2 regions of the Vibrio maritimus genome follow, and region 2 is predicted to be linked to the other one. Evidence: predicted binding sites of a transcription regulator. Region 2 holds the regulator's gene; the other holds the start of a gene.

Region 1 (8,270 bases), 1.0 Mb from region 2:
CCAAAGATACCGGTATCTAGCGTCTTAATACCTGCAATTTCAGTCAGTCCAGACGTGCCGCCAATAGCTTGAGAGAAGTCAACGCCAAAGAACTCGCCCCAGAATCCACCCATTGCACCAACAAAGTAGTTGAAGGTGAGATAAGAGACCATTACGACCATAACAGCTCGAGCGTGAGCGGTTTTTGCAAGACCGATTGGCAGGCCAACTGCAAACAGAAGTGCCATATTGCGGAAGATAGTCCAGCCACCTTCTTCAATGACTTGCAGAATTTGATAGTACAGACCGTCTTTATCGGCGAGATCGCCTACAAAGATGGGGTTTTTTAGAACAATGGTTAGTCCCACTAAAATCCCGACAAAAGGGAACAGCAAAACTGGGGTAAACATTGCTCCACCTAAGCGTTGGATAGCACTTAACATGGAAGGGTCCTTTTTGTTATTGGTTTTGTTATTTATTGATGTAATAACTTTTTTGTTTCTCGTTGTCTTTCGACACCATTAACGTTACGCCTGAAAAATAAACATGACAAATATATAATGAATAAAGTGTGATTGAGTACAAATAAAGCACCAAATATGTGATTTGAGGCATAAAAAGACACCTATATAGGATGTTTTTAGTCTGTGGTGAGGAAGTTGTGACGGATATGGCTTAATTGGTTATTGATTTGTATTTAGGGTGGTGATAGCTTGGCAGCTACGAGGTGAGAAAATGTTATATAAAAAGGTAATGCAGGACCTTAAGTCCCGCATTGATTCGGAAGAGTTTGCCATTGGTGACACGCTTCCTACCGAGCGAGACCTTATCGATGCGTATTCCGTTAGTCGCATCACGGTGCGAAAAGCCATCGAAGAATTGGTTAAGCTCGGCTTAGTCGAAAAACGTCAGGGCGCAGGCTCGACAATTATCGGCAAAACCATGACAGGTTCTATGTCGAACCTACGCAGTACCAGTGAATATATGAGTGATGCAGGGTCGACGCTTGAGTACAAGGTGGTCGAGTTTACCCTGGCAGATCCTGATGAAGATGTGGCTGCTGCGCTAAAGATTGGTATGGATGAGAAGGTCTATTTCATTCGCCGCTTTAAGCTGATTAATGGTGTGCCATCTATCTATGAAGACTCCTATATGCCGGTTGCGATGTTCCCACAAATGAACATCATGTCGCTACAAGGTTCTAAGTATCAGTATCTTGAAAAAGATCTCGGCCTACAGATCGATGGCGCGCTACAAGATTTTGAAGCCGTGATGCCAGATAGCCATTTATGCGAGGTATTTGAAATACCCTCCGATGTGCCGATCATTCGATTGCTCTCGACGGGTAAGCTGAAAGACGGCAGTATATTTGAGTACACCAAACTCTACTTCAAACCGAATACTTATTCATACAAGCACTATCTAAAACGATAAGTGATTGTCTAGTTCGAGGGGCACATCTCCCTCGAACTCCTTCAAACTCCCCACTTTCAATACAAAGCATTACACCCCTTGACGGATTAAATATATAGACTATTTCTTTCTATATCGGCACTAATAATTCAAGTTTATGAATTGTTTGGGATTTTACAGAGAATTGACGTAGCGGTCTTTTCTGCACCGCTTAACCTCAGTAGAGTTTGCCGCCAAACCCCTGAAATTGACCGAGTCCAAGGGAGTCTATGCTGTCTACCATTCTTCACTTTGATCAACATCCAACGTCAACGAATGATGTTGCACGCTCACATCGAGCGGCCGCCATCTGGTGTTTCGTCTACGCAATCGCGTGGTCGTTGGTGTCCTATAATCTCGATCCTGCTGTGCCTTACGATGCCATCGAGGCATTAAACTGGGCAAGCAATGGTGAGTTGGGTAGTCCAAAGAACCCTTGGTTGGTTGGGGTTGTGGCGCGCATCCTTTTGTTGTCACCTTCGCCTGAGTTTTCTTCTGCGCATTGGTATGTTGGACACTTCTTCGTTGTTGCCGCGGGCATGCTTGGCTGCTATCGCCTCGCTTATAAGCTGACAGATTCCGTCGCGTTTGCCTGGCTTGGTATGCTGACGCTTAACTTGTCTGGTGTTATCAACTTTGATGCGATTCCTTATAACGACAACTTTTTGTTGTTTGGCTCTTGGTCTTGGATCTTGCTACTGTTTGTCAAAGCGGTATATGAAGACTCGAGATGGTGGATTGCGTTTGGGGTATTAGCGGGCTTATCTGCCATGGCGAAGTACTCGACATTTGCACCCGTAGCCATGGTATTTATCTTGAGCCTGACTGTACCGAGCGTTCGTCGTTTTTGGCGTGACCGTAATTTCTATATTGGGATTGTCGCATTCCTTGCTTTGGTGACTCCGAACTTCTTTTGGATGTTCGCAAACAACTTTTCTTCGGTGAAGTGGGTAGGGAGCCAAGTTGCGGCTCAGCTTAGCCCGGGAAGTTGGTTAGCGTTGCTTTCGGTATTCTATCCGCTGATTCTTTTGGCTGGGCTATTGGGCAAACGTGGTTTGCGCTTTACGAAACAAGTGCCAGAGAAGGTGTGGCTAACGGCTTTTGTTTTGTTTGCACCCCTTGTCGTGATTATGGCTTGGTTTTCGTTCCATGCTGGTGGTCGACTAGTAGAGTGGCTTCACCCGTTCTTTATGCCAGCGCCAGCCGTACTGGTGGCGTTTTTAAAGAAAGAGGTGATTGGCTCGCTGTCTCGCGCTTTCAAGGTTCTGTTCTTCATGGGGCTTTTGATGATCGTCGGGTATAGCTCGGTGATGGTGTTTAACGTGCGCAATGCGGGTCAGTATTTCTCGGGCTTTAAGACGTTAAGCCATGAAGCTGAACAGTATTGGTATGAGCATTCTGATAAGCCGCTTAAGTTGGTTGGAGGTTCTGGTTTGGCAGAGTGGCTAACCTTCTACATCGCGCCTCACCCTATGGTGACCAACCCTTGGGATAACGAGACGCTGCCGAATATCTATAATCGCAATATCTCTGCAGAACAAATCGAGGCTGAAGGTGCATTTTTGCTTGGTGCTGAAGGCGCTGGGTGTAGTGAGAATGCGTTTTCACACTTTACGAATCATTGGCCAGAGTTTGAGGTAGAGAGTACGAAAGAAGTGGTTTACAAGAATAGTCCGGAAGAGCCAGAGGTGTTGGTTTGTTTTGGGGTTGTGAGTCCGTAGTTTGGCGATGCGAAGGTGGGAACTAGCCTTGTGTTCTCCCTTTAATATAGGGGGAGCTAGAGGGGGTAACGCGGATTGACCGTTGGCGATTGAAGCTAGATTCAGACTCTGCGTTTCACCCCTCCCAGCCTCCCCTTAGTAAGGGGAGGAGCCAGTGCTCGCTATCGCGTAGCTCACTAAACAGGCGATGCGACGATAGGAGCTAGCCTTCTGTTCTCCCCATAATATAGGGGGAGCTAGAGGGGGTAAAGCGGACTAACAGTTAGCGATTGAAGCTAGATTCAAGCTCCGCGTTCCACCCCTCCCAGCCTCCCCTTAGCAAGGGGAGGAGCTATAAGCTCGCTTCGCGTAGCTCACTAAACAGGCGATGTGACGATAGGAACTAGCCTTCTGTTCTCCCCCTATATAGGGGGAGCTAGAGGGGGTAAAGCGGACTAACAGTTAGCGTCTGAAGCTAGATTTAGCCTCCGCGTTTCACCCCTCCCAGCCTCCCCTTAGCAAGGGGAGGAGCTATAATCTCGCTGCCGCTAAGCTTACGAAAAGGCAAATGCGACGATAGGAGCTAGCCTTCTGTTCTCCCCCTAATGTAGGGGGAGCTAGAGGGGGTAAAGCGGACTAACAGTTAGCGCCTGAAGCTAGATTTAGCCATCGCGTTTACACCCCTCCCAGCTACGTGCGCCGCTTACAAGGGGAGGAGCCAAACTGCCTCCCTTAAGCCACTTTAATCCCTTCCAAATGCTGTTGACACTGTGCTCGCGCAGTCCCAAAAAACGCTTGTAAATAGTGCTTATCTTTCTCACCATTTCGAACCGCGGCGAATAAACGTCGCCACAAACCATCACCCAGCGGGCGACTGGTAATTAACCCTTGACGTGAAAACTCACTAACTGCCCAATTCGGCAATGCAGCGACCCCCAAACCTGCGGAAACCATCTGAACCAGCATGAGTGTATTGTCCGCCTGTTTCCATCTGTTGGGCTCAATTCCTGCTGGCGTTAGAAAGTGTTTAACCACGTCGAGTCGCTGCTTTTGTACTGGATAGGTAAGTAAAGTTTGGTCCGCCAAATCCTCTGGCTCAATATATTCTTTTTCGGCTAATGGATGGGATAGGGAAGTAACTAAGCGCATCTCGAAATCAAATAAAGGTTCATAATGCACTTCAGATCGAGGTTGGATGTCTGAGGTGATCACGAGATCTAACTCACCACCGACTAACGCAGGGAGTGGTTCAAACCCAAAACCAGAAGAAAAGTCGAGTTCGACATGGGGCCATGCGAGTTGGTATTCCTTAAGGGCAGGCATGAGCCATTGAAAACAGGAGTGACAGTCTATCGCCATATGAAGTCTGCCATTCACATCTTCTTTTAACCCCGCAAGGTCGCCTTCTGCTTGAGCGATTCTAGGCAGAACCTCATTGGCTAAGTTAAGAAGGATCTCACCCTCAGAAGTAAACTTCACCGGACGAGTTTTGCGAATAAAAAGTTGGGATCCGATACGAGCTTCAAGATCTTTTAATTGGTGAGACAACGCCGATTGCGTCAAGTGTAATGAAGTCGCCGTTGCTGTTAATGAACCAGTGTCCCGCAGCGACGCGAGCGTTTTTAAGTGCTTTAACTCAATCATGAAATTCCCTCATCCTTAATCCCTTTTCATTAACTTACCGTGATTTTTAGGATATGTAAACGTCTAGACGTCTAAATGAGAAATTCTTCTTTCATGAGAATCCTTCATATTTATGGTGAATGAATTGCGATTGTTCATGTTGTGCGGTTGAGAGATGCTTTAGCCATCCAGACTGCTAACGAAAAATAAAAGGACAATACTATGACAGCAACGCACATTCTTGGTTACCCACGCATTGGTGAAAAACGTGAGCTTAAGTTCGCCCTAGAGAAATACTGGCGCGGTGAGCTAGACCAAAACGGCTTAAAGGAAGTCGCGGCGACAATCCGTAACGAGAACTGGGTACGCCAACAGCAAGATGGCCTCGACTTTGTAACAGCAGGGGACTTTGCTTGGTATGACCATGTATTAGGTACGAGTTTGTTACTAGGTCACGTGCCTAAACGCCACAATAAGGGCTTCCCAGATCTAGATACCCTGTTTCGAATTGGTCGCGGTCAGTCTCAGTCAAATTGTGGCTGTGCAGGTGAGGCAGCGTCGGACATGACGAAATGGTTCAACACCAACTACCACTACATAGTCCCTGAGTTCTCGTCTGATGATCAGTTTAAAGTGAGCTGGACACAGCTGTTTGATGAAATTAACGAGGCTCAGCAGCAAGGACACAAAGTAAAACCAGTACTACTAGGTCCCCTGAGCTACTTGTATCTGGGCAAAGAGGTGGAAGAAGGGTTCGACCGTTTGTCACTGCTTCCAAGACTTCTTACTGCCTACCAAGCAATTTTCGCTAAGTTTGAAAAACTAGGCATCGAGTGGGTACAGGTTGATGAACCTATTTTGGCATTGGAGTTGGACAAAGCCTGGTTAGATAGCTTCAAACTCGCTTATCAAGTGATTCGTAGCGATGTGAAAGTACTACTGACAACCTACTTTGATTCTGTCGTCGATTCACTGGATAAGATTATTGAGCTCGACGTTGATGGTCTTCATATCGATATCGCTGCAGCGCCAGCACAGCTGGATTCTGTCGTGGAACGGCTACCGGGTGAGTGGGTGTTGTCTGCGGGTATCATCAATGGTCGAAATGTGTGGCGTGCTAATCTGCATAGTGCACTGCAAACACTCAAGCCAATTAAGGAGCAGTTGGGTGAAAGGCTATGGGTAGCCTCGTCTTGTTCGCTTCTGCATAGCCCGGTGAACGTTGAACATGAAACTAAGCTTCCAGAAGGCACGAAAAACTGGTTCTCGTTTGCGAAGCAAAAAGTATCGGAAGTGTCGTGGCTAGCAAAAGCTCTGGATGGTGAACGTGAAGCTATAGAATACTGTGCCCAATATAGTCAGCCAATTCTAGACCGCGCTCGCTCTGCATGGGTAAACAAACCGCAAGTACAAAAACGAGTGGCTGCACTTACTGAAACGAGTGGCGACCGCAGTGCCGCATACATCGAGCGTGCTCATCACCAGCAAGAGGTGTTAAAACTTCCTAAGTTGCCAACGACGACTATTGGTTCGTTCCCTCAAACTGCTGAGGTGCGTAAGAGCCGTGCGGCGTTCAAGCGTGGTGATATCGGTGTTGCTGAATACGAGTCACTAATGAAAGGCTTTATCAAAGATACCGTTGAGCGCCAAGAAGCGACCGGCCTTGATGTTCTGGTTCATGGTGAAGCGGAGCGCAACGACATGGTGGAGTACTTTGCCGAGAACTTATCAGGCTTTCAAACTACGGAGTTTGGTTGGGTACAAAGTTATGGTTCACGCTGCGTGAAACCAGCGATTGTTGTCGCAGATATTGAGCGAGATAAGCCGATTACCGTTGATTGGTCGACCTATGCACAGTCTCTGACTGATAAGCCAATGAAGGGCATGCTGACAGGACCTGTGACGATTCTCTGCTGGACCTTCCCTCGAGAAGATGTCACCCGTGAGACGATTGCGAACCAGTTGGCATTGGCGCTGCAAGACGAAGTAGATGCACTGCAAAACGCAAACATCAATATCATCCAGATTGATGAGCCAGCGATTCGTGAGGGTCTACCTCTAAAACAACGTGATCACAAAGAGTACCTTGATTGGGCAGTGAACGCGTTCAAAGTATCAGCAGCAAGTGCACGACCAGAAACACAGATCCACACTCATATGTGTTACAGCGAGTTCAACGAGATCATTGAATCGGTCGCTGAGCTGGATGCGGATGTGATTACCATCGAAACCTCGCGTTCAAACATGGAGCTACTGAACGCGTTTGAAGAGTTTAACTATCCGAATGAGATTGGTCCTGGTGTGTATGACATCCACTCACCAAACATTCCTAAAGTGGAGTGGATAGAGCAGCTTATTGAGAAGGCGGCAAAGCGTATTCCAGTCGAAAGACTTTGGGTGAATCCAGATTGTGGTCTTAAAACTCGTAACTGGGAAGAAACGGAGGCGTCACTAACTAATCTAGTGCAAGCTGCGAAGAACTTGCGAGAGCGTCTATTGTAATAAACGGTATTTGTTTACTCATACCCAAAAAAGAACCCCACTTTAAAAAGTGGGGTTTGTCGTTTGTTCAGACCGAGGCTAGCGCACTTCGGTCTTTTTCTATTTCTGGCTACGCATTCTTAGGCGGTGTGAAAGCCATAAGCCCCGGTACTTTGCCCGTGTATTTTTCGATACGCACCAAGGCGGAGTTAGCCGCACAGCCGTTAGCTAAGCGCGAGGTAGGGATGTCACTTGTGAGCACGTTAGCACCACCGTTGCGACACATACCCGTCTCTGGGTCCAGATCTGGCCAGCCACCTTCGTGAATACACACGGAGCCTTGCTTAATGCCGTCTGTGACCAGAGCACCCACAAGAACTTGACCACGATCGTTAAACGCACGAACTAAATCACCACTTTGGATACCACGAGCTTTTGCATCCTCGGTGTTGATCGAAATCGGTTCACGGTCGGCAATCGCGTACTCTTCACGTAGTTTGGCATAGTTAAATTGGCTATGTAGACGATGTGCAGCGTGAGCCGTCATTAGCTGTAACTCACCTTCTTTTGCAGAGCCGAAGAATTCCGTTGGTTCCATCCAGGTAGGGTGCGCTGGACAATCTTTGTATCCATAGCCTTCGATGGTCTTCGAATATATCTCGATCTTACCACTTGGCGTACCTAACGGGTTCATCACTGGGTCAGCTCTAAAGTCAGCATGGCGGACGAATGCCGCAGCTTTCTTATTAAACTTCATCTCAATGAGTTCATTGTCATCCCAGAACTTACCGAAGTTAGGCATACGAACGCGTGCAGCACGTCCGCCTTTTTGCGCCGCTTCATAGAAGCCTTTGAGCCAGTCCATCTCAGATTTGCCTTCGGTATACACATCGCGACCGCCGGCTTTGATCATCTCAGCCATATCGGCAAATACATCGAAGTCATTACGAGCTTCGCCTTGAGGCTCGACGACTTGTTTCATAGGCACTAAGTGCTGGTTACTGTAGTCGCCGGTCATGGTCATATCGTTACGCT
Region 2 (8,270 bases):
CCCTCCTAGCCTCCCGGCTACGCGCCCGCTTGTAAGGGGAGGAACAACGGCTAGCTGCGCATCGCCTATGATCTCGCTATAGGCTACGCGACGATAGGAGCGAGCCCGTCATTCTCCCCCTAATATAGGGGGAGCTAGAGGGGGTATAGCTCTTAATCTTGCTTTTGCTTTTGCTTTTGCTTTTGCTTTTGCTTTTGCTTTTGCTTTTGCTCTTAAAAGCTATCAATCAAAAAAAGCTCGACATCAAATTCAAATCCGACTGAATCGCTCCAGCCGTCACTTCACGCCCAGCACCAGGACCACGAATAACCAACGGATTATCTTTGTACCACTTACTCTCAATCGCAAAGATATTGTCGCAAGGTAAAAGGTTTGCCAGCGCATGCTCTTTCGATAGCGCTTCAATCCCTACACGAGCCTTACCTTGTCGATCTAAACGAGCAACGTATCGCAGCACTTTGTCTTCACGTTGAGCCTTCTCTAAACGCTCTTGCAAGATCTCACTAAGCAGTGTGGCTTTCTCAAAGAAGCCCTCTAGCGATAGCTCAGCAAGCTCTTCAGGAACCAAAGATTCCACTTCGACGGCGTCAGGCTCGATATCGAGCCCCGATTCACGAGCTAAGATAACGAGCTTACGCATCACATCAGAGCCATCAAGATCTGAGCGAGGGTCCGGCTCGGTTAAGCCCTGCTGCCACGCTAGGTCGACAAGCTCAGCAAATGGTACAGAGCCGTCAAACTGCTGGAACAACCACGACAAGGTGCCTGAGAATATCCCTGAAAGCGCAACGATATCATCACCACTTTCACGAAGGTCACGAACGGTATGGTTTATTGGTAACCCCGCGCCCACAGTGGCATTGTAGAGCCAGTGACGACCGGTTTTCGAAAACGCATCTTGCACGGCGTGATAGTCATTACTTGGAGCAGAGCCCGCAACCTTGTTTGCTGAGATAAGGTGGAGACCATGCTCTGCGATGCTGACGTATCTTTCCGCCAGTGCCGCACTCGCTGTTACGTCTAACACCACGCCTTCGTCGTAGCCTTGAAGTGCCGCTAGGCGCTGTAGCCAGATGTCACCTTGGTATTCAATCGCTTCATCTTCATAGCGCGCGAGCACCTGCTGCTCGTCGATGCCATCTTCATCAAACCAATAAGTCTGGCTATCGATAACTGCGACTAAGTTGAAACTCATACCACGGCGTTTCTCGAGCTCGCTTTTCTGCTCTTTAAATAGAGATAACCAGCTTGAGCCAATATTGCCCTTACCGCACAGCGCCACCGCAACACGCTTTTGCGCTTGGAATAGCTGAGTATGGACCGACTTCACGAGAGGTTGAATGTCTGACTTACGTAGCACAGCTGCAAGACTCAATTGCGACTCAGCTTCGGAGATGAACTCAACTGGCGCATGTTTAAGTTGCTGATAGAAGCCAAAACAGTGATTGGCATTTTTAGTCACGCCCGCCCCTACCGCAGCCAGCATGGAATAGCCTTCTTTTAGCTTAATTTCCGCTTCAATCGCTAGGTCTTGCAGCTCAGTAAGCGCGCCAGAGGCAATTTCCGCGGTATAAGCAAGGCGAATTCTAGATTGGTCCGCCTGCGCTTCAAACGCTAACGGTGCCAACTGTGCGCGCTTAAGACTATTAAGCACTTCAGTCTGTGCACGTTCAAAATCGTGACCCGCACCAAATGCCAGTTCAATAAGCAGTACTTCATCGAGTGACGTGATAATTTTTGCGCCGCGCCCCGATGCAAGCACACGCTCAATGCGTGTTGACCCGGACTCAGGCTGATAGCTACAGCGTAGATTCAAGTCCATCGCGCTTTGAGCAACAGGCTGAAGCGTACGACTGTGCAATACAGGTGCTGCAAGACGTGCCAATTCGCTGGCTTCATCTAAACGCAGCAAAGGCAATAGACATGCATCGCTCACCACGCGTGGATCCGCGCTGTACACACCTGCCACGTCACTCCAAATCGTCACGCATGACACTTCCGCCAATGCGCCAATGACAGTAGCAGAATAGTCAGAGCCATTACGACCCAGCAGCACGGTTTCGCCGCATTCACTTTGCGCCATAAAGCCAGTGATCACGACACGGTGATGCGCATGTTGCGCCAATACTTCTTTGATCAGCGGGTACGATTTAGCGCGGTCTACCTCTGGCTGAGTGCCGAACTCAGCGCGAAGGAAGGCTCTTGCGTCTTGTGCCACTGCAGGCAAATCGCTCTGTCTAAGCAGTGCTGCCAGTAGACGTGAAGACCACACCTCGCCATGTCCTAGTACCGATGCGCGCTCAGCGTCTGTGAGCGGATAGCTAAGCTCACCAAGCGTGCTAAACTCATCGTGTAACTGAGACACAAGACCTTCGGCTTCTTCACCTGTTAGTAGTGACTCCACCAGCTCAGTCTGAAACTGACGAAGCGCCTGTAGGTGCTCGTGCGCAATGCGCCCATCTTTATTGAGCGCATCTAGAAATTCGATTAGACGGTTAGTGGTTTTACCCGCCGCCGAGACCACGATAAGGTCTTCTTCATTAGAGTAGTCCTTTAAGATAGAGACCACACGGCGATAACATTCAGGGTCCGCTAAGCTGCTGCCGCCAAATTTGTGCAACTGCTTACCTTGTTTGTTATTCAGGGTACTGCTTTGACTCATGCCGGCTTATCCTTTAAATGCAGATGCTTTCTCAAACGCTTGGGCAAGGTCATCAATCAGATCTTGCGCGTCCTCTAGACCAACAGAGAGGCGAAGGAGCTGCTGAGAAACGCCCGCTTCGGCTAGTGCTTCTTCGCCCATCGCACGGTGCGTCATAGACGCTGGGTGACAAATCAGACTTTCGACGCCGCCAAGAGACTCTGCGAGCGAGAATAGCTCTAGCTCACCAACAAAGTACTTAAGCTGCTCAAAGCTACCCGCGAACTCAAAGCTCAACATAGAGCCAAAGCCAGACTGCTGCTTCTTAGCAATCTCATGACCAGGGTGCTCAGGCAGGCTTGGGTGATAAATCACTTTTACCAATGGTTGCGGCTTAAGAAAATCTAGGATCTGTTGCGAGCTTTCTTCATGGACGCGCATACGTGCGCCAAGGGTACGAATACCGCGCAAAGTCATGTAGCTATCAAAAGGCGTACCCGTCGCACCGATGCAGTTGCCCCACCATGCGAGCTCTTCTGCATGCTCTTCCGTTTTGGTGATCACCACGCCACCAATCACGTCAGAGTGACCGTTGATATACTTGGTCGTTGAGTGAATCACAAAGTCTGCGCCAAGCTCGAGAGGCTTTTGGTACACAGGTGTCAAAAAGGTATTGTCTACTGCTACAAGCGCACCGACCTTTTTCGCTTTTTCACACACGGCGGCAATATCGACAACACGCACAAGTGGGTTAGACGGCGTTTCAAGCAAGATAAGTTTTGGTTTTTGCTCAAGCGCAGCATCGAAGGCTTGCTCGTCACTTTGGTCGACAAAATTAACCTTGAAGTCACCTTTTTGCGCACGCGTGTTGAACAAGCGGTACGTGCCACCATAACAGTCATGGGGAGCAATAATTGTGTCTTCTGGACCTAAGAAAGCAGAAACCCAAAGATTGAGTGCAGAAGTACCACAGTTCGTCACTACCGCGCCTTTACCAGACTCCAGCTCATACAAAGCAGTTTCTAACAAACCTCGGTTTGGGTTTCCTGAGCGGGTGTAATCGTAAGTCGGCACTTCCCCAAACGCAGGGAAACCATAGTTAGTAGAGAGATAAATAGGTGGCACCACAGCGTGATGCTGGGTATCCGATTCGATACCAGTACGTACGGCTATTGTCGCTGGCTTCCGATTGCTCATAGAAACTTCCTTTCTCAGATCGCATGGCTAGTTGGTGTAACCACAGTGTCTACTTTTACCGGTAATATGGGAACCGGCAAACGCCACAAACGTTAAAGAATTAACATTGCATTAAAATAAATGTCCACATTCGTTGCCCCACTTTACTTTCCAAAATGTGAGACGTCAACACTTCTAGACGTCTATATGTCTTTGCTTATGGCAGTAAATCCCGCTAAAATTGCAGCATTCTTATTACTACTATTTATGATTAACAGAGCGAAGGTGTGTAATGGCAGATTGGAATGGTGAATACATTAGCCCATATGCGGAGCACGGTAAGAAAAGCGAGCAGGTAAAAAAAATCACAGTGTCTATCCCGCTGAAGGTGCTAAAGGTATTGACCGATGAGCGTACTCGTCGCCAAATCAATAACCTACGCCATGCAACCAACAGTGAACTCTTGTGCGAAGCTTTCCTGCACGCCTACACTGGCCAGCCGCTTCCAACCGACGAAGATTTAAGAAAAGACCGTCCTGATGATATCCCAACAGAAGCGAAAGAGCTGATGACGGCGATGGGGATTGAGTTTGAAGCGTTTGATGAAGAGTAAGTAAATCAAATCATAAAAAAAGAGGGTCATCACGACCCTCTTTTTTCGTTTTAGAGCACTTGGCTTGCACCAACACCTCTAAACTAACAACCTTAAGCCATATAGCTATCAGGCAACTCAATACGAGCCACACCAGATTCAACCGCGGCTTTCGCTACCGCTTTAGCCACACGAGGAAGCAAACGTGGATCCATTGGTTTTGGAATGATGTAGTCCTTACCAAAGGTCAACGCCTCAACACCCGCGGCATTAAGTACGTCTTGTGGTACAGGTTCTTTCGCTAGCTCACGAATCGCTTCTACCGCTGCCAGTTTCATCTCATCATTAATCTCACTTGCACGCACATCAAGAGCGCCACGGAAGATAAACGGGAAACACAGCACGTTGTTTACCTGGTTCGGGTAGTCTGAACGACCTGTACCCATAATTAGGTCATCACGAACCTGATGAGCAAGCTCAGGTTTGATTTCTGGATCTGGGTTTGAACACGCAAATACGATTGGCTTGTCCGCCATCAGCTTAAGTGCTTCTGGTGGCAACAAATCAGGACCCGATACACCTAAGAATAGGTCCGCGCCTTCGATCACATCTTCTAGCGTGCGCTTATCAGTGTTGTTGGCAAACAGCTCTTTGTATTCGTTAAGATCGTCACGACGAGTGTGGATCACACCTTTGCGATCCAGCATGTAGATCTTCTCACGCATCGCGCCACATTTGATCAACAGCTCCATACACGCGATCGCCGCCGCGCCTGCACCTAGACAGACAATAGTGGTTTCTTTCAGATCTTTGCCCTGAAGCTCGATAGCGTTGAGCATGCCTGCAGCAGTAACAATCGCCGTACCGTGCTGGTCATCGTGGAATACCGGCACATCACAACGCTCGATAAGGCGTCGTTCAATCTCAAAACAGTCTGGTGCCTTAATATCTTCTAGGTTAATACCACCAAAGGTGTCTGAGATGTTCGCAACCGTATCTACGAACTCATCGATAGTGCGGTGTTTTACTTCAATATCAATGGAATCTAGGCCCGCGAAGCGTTTAAACAGTAAGGCTTTACCTTCCATAACTGGCTTAGAAGCCATTGGACCTAGGTTACCGAGACCTAGGATTGCGGTACCGTTAGAGATCACTGCGACCATATTGCCTTTCGCAGTGTATTTATAAACATTCTCGGCATTTTGCGCGATTTCACGCACAGGTTCTGCAACACCAGGGCTGTAGGCCAGTGCGAGATCAGCTGCTGAGTTGGCGGGTTTAGTTAATGCTACTTCGATTTTTCCAGGTACAGGGTTGGCATGGTAATCAAGCGCTTGCTGGCGAAATTCGTCAATTTGATGGTCATCGGACATGGTTAGCTATCCTGCTTTTATAAGACTGATTAGTTACTTAAGTGATGTTGTTATGAGTATAAGCCCGTTTATTTTTATTCGCGTTGCTTCTAAAGGGTTACACACACAGAGTGGGTACATTTGAACGGAGAGGAGGTATCTCTGATGTTCATTACTCTGACGGACTAATACTACGCGAGTTTATTAGGCTTTTGAATGGATGGAAGGGACGAAGCGAAGAAAAAAGTAGAGATAGGTAGCACGTTATGCAAGCGGATGTTGACAGGTAAACAAACAGCTAAAAAGCAAAAAGGACGCCGAAGCGTCCTTTTTTAATCTGCAAAAGTAATAATTACTTCTTGCTAGATAGAGCACCGAAACGCTTGTTGAAGCGATCAACACGGCCGCCAGTATCAACGATACGTTGCTTACCAGTGTAGAATGGGTGGCACTTGTCACATACGTCTAGGTGGATAGAATCTTTACCTAGAGTAGAGTTGAATTCGAATGTGTTGCCGCAAGAGCAAGTTGCTGTTACAGCTTTGTATTCTGGGTGGATACCAGCTTTCATGGGAAACCTCAATAATTTAGGCCGTGTCGCCATCCGATTCTAAGCCGGACACCACACGTAGTTAATAAATAGATGATACCATCGCTTTGCTTTTCAATATGAAAGCAAGAAGCCATGCCATCAAGGCGCAGTATAGTAATGAATAGTGCCAAGGGAATCAACTAAAATTGCGACTTTTTTCGCCACCTTCGGTGAGCCTTAGCCGATAAATTGATTATCCAGTCTATACAAGGCGACCCATACCGTTAGAATAGACGTCTTCTTTATCAATATCGACCTAACTATGCGCCCAAATGTCGCTCGAGTGGCTCTTCCAGTCCCACTTGATAAACAGTTTGACTACCTCGTCCCTGCCCACCTTTTTCCTGTGGTTGGCGGGCGCGTATCTGTTCCATTTGGACCAAAAACGCTCGTCGGTATTGTGATGCAGTTTAGCCATGAGTCTGAGTTTCCAATAGACAAACTCAAGCCGATAAAAGCAGCATTAGATACCGCGCCGGTTTGGTCTAAACCTCTTTTTGACCTTATCTCATGGTGCAGCCTTTATTACCAGCATCCACTCGGCGACACCTTGAGTAACGCCCTACCCGCAGCTCTTAGAAAAGGCAAGCCAGCTGAATTTGCCGCAACCGTGGAGTGGCAGATCACAGAAGCTGGCAAGACTCAATTAATGTCTGGCTTTGGGCGAGCGGTGAAGCAAGCCAAAGTCATGCATATGTTGGAATCTGGTCCGTGTTCGCATCAGCTGTTTATCGACAGTGACGTCAGCACTAGCGTCCTTAAGACACTGACGGAAAAAGGCTGGATCACGTCGATAGAGAGACAGACGCAACCCACTCATTGGCCAGAGGCGATCTGCAACGATCCTGTCGATCTTCGCTTGAATGCCGAACAAGCCGTGGCGATAGCGTCGGTTAACAGTCAGACTGAGTTTGGCTGCTACCTGCTTGAAGGCGTCACGGGTTCAGGCAAGACTGAAGTCTACCTGCAGATGATTAAGCCCATACTGGAGCGCGGACAGCAAGCTTTGGTGTTGGTGCCGGAGATTGGCCTTACTCCGCAAACCATCAATCGCTTTCGTAAACGTTTTAATGTGCCCATTGAGGTTGTCCACTCTGGTCTTAATGATACGGAGCGACTCAACGCGTGGTTAAGTGCACGCGACAAAGTGGCGGGTATTGTTATCGGTACGCGCTCGGCGCTACTTACGCCATTTGCCGACCTCGGCATTATTATTGTCGACGAGGAGCACGACACCTCATACAAGCAGCAAGACAGCCTGCGTTACCATGCCCGTGACGTCGCGGTAATGCGTGCTAACAAAGAGCAGATCCCGATTATTCTTGGCTCTGCCACGCCATCTATCGAAACGCTGCAAAATGCGCTGGCAGGCAAGTATCATCATTTAATTCTGAGCCAACGAGCAGGACTTGCGGTGCCGACGACCAATAAAGTCATTGACGTCAAAGGTCAGTTTCTAGAAGCCGGACTATCAGCGCCACTGATTGCTGAGCTGCGCCGCCATTTAGAAGCGGGCAACCAGGTGATGTTATTCCTCAACCGCCGTGGATTTAGCCCAGCCCTGATGTGCCACGAATGTGGCTGGACAGCAGAGTGTCACCGCTGTGATGCCTATTACACCTATCATCAGTCGAGTAACGAGATCCGCTGCCACCATTGTGGTTCACAGCGCCCTATTGTTCATCAGTGTGAGGGTTGCGGCTCGCATCAATTGGTTACCGTGGGCGTCGGGACAGAGCAGCTTGAAGCTCAGCTTGAAAGCCTGTTTCCTGAATACAATACCATTCGTATTGACCGAGACAGCACCAGACGCAAAGGCAGCCTAGAAGCGGCGCTCAATGCCATCAAGAACAATGAGTACCAGATCTTGATTGGTACCCAGATGCTAGCCAAAGGACACCACTTCCCTAACGTCAC

What was found. Region 2 encodes MetJ, which represses methionine synthesis genes. Its sites were predicted from a motif close to TTAGACNTNTANANGTCTAA; they were not measured.
Region 1: a site for MetJ is predicted at 4,831-4,850, ahead of metE (5-methyltetrahydropteroyltriglutamate--homocysteine S-methyltransferase). Genes of this name have one in related genera too.

What each region holds. Positions count from the first base shown of each region.
Region 1 covers NZ_CP090438.1:1,251,804-1,260,073, forward strand. The annotation lists gene LY387_RS05740 (alpha-glucoside-specific PTS transporter subunit IIBC) at 1-422, opposite strand, end outside; gene LY387_RS05745 (GntR family transcriptional regulator) at 715-1,413, shown strand; gene LY387_RS05750 (ArnT family glycosyltransferase) at 1,662-3,152, shown strand; gene metR (HTH-type transcriptional regulator MetR) at 3,864-4,775, opposite strand; gene metE (5-methyltetrahydropteroyltriglutamate--homocysteine S-methyltransferase) at 4,977-7,256, shown strand; gene LY387_RS05765 (trimethylamine-N-oxide reductase 2) at 7,366-8,270, opposite strand, start outside.
Region 2 covers NZ_CP090438.1:249,201-257,470, reverse strand. The annotation lists gene LY387_RS01180 (bifunctional aspartate kinase/homoserine dehydrogenase II) at 227-2,662, opposite strand; gene LY387_RS01175 (O-succinylhomoserine (thiol)-lyase) at 2,669-3,838, opposite strand; gene metJ (met regulon transcriptional regulator MetJ) at 4,110-4,430, shown strand; gene LY387_RS01165 (malic enzyme-like NAD(P)-binding protein) at 4,523-5,782, opposite strand; gene rpmE (50S ribosomal protein L31) at 6,114-6,332, opposite strand; gene priA (primosomal protein N') at 6,616-8,270, shown strand, end outside.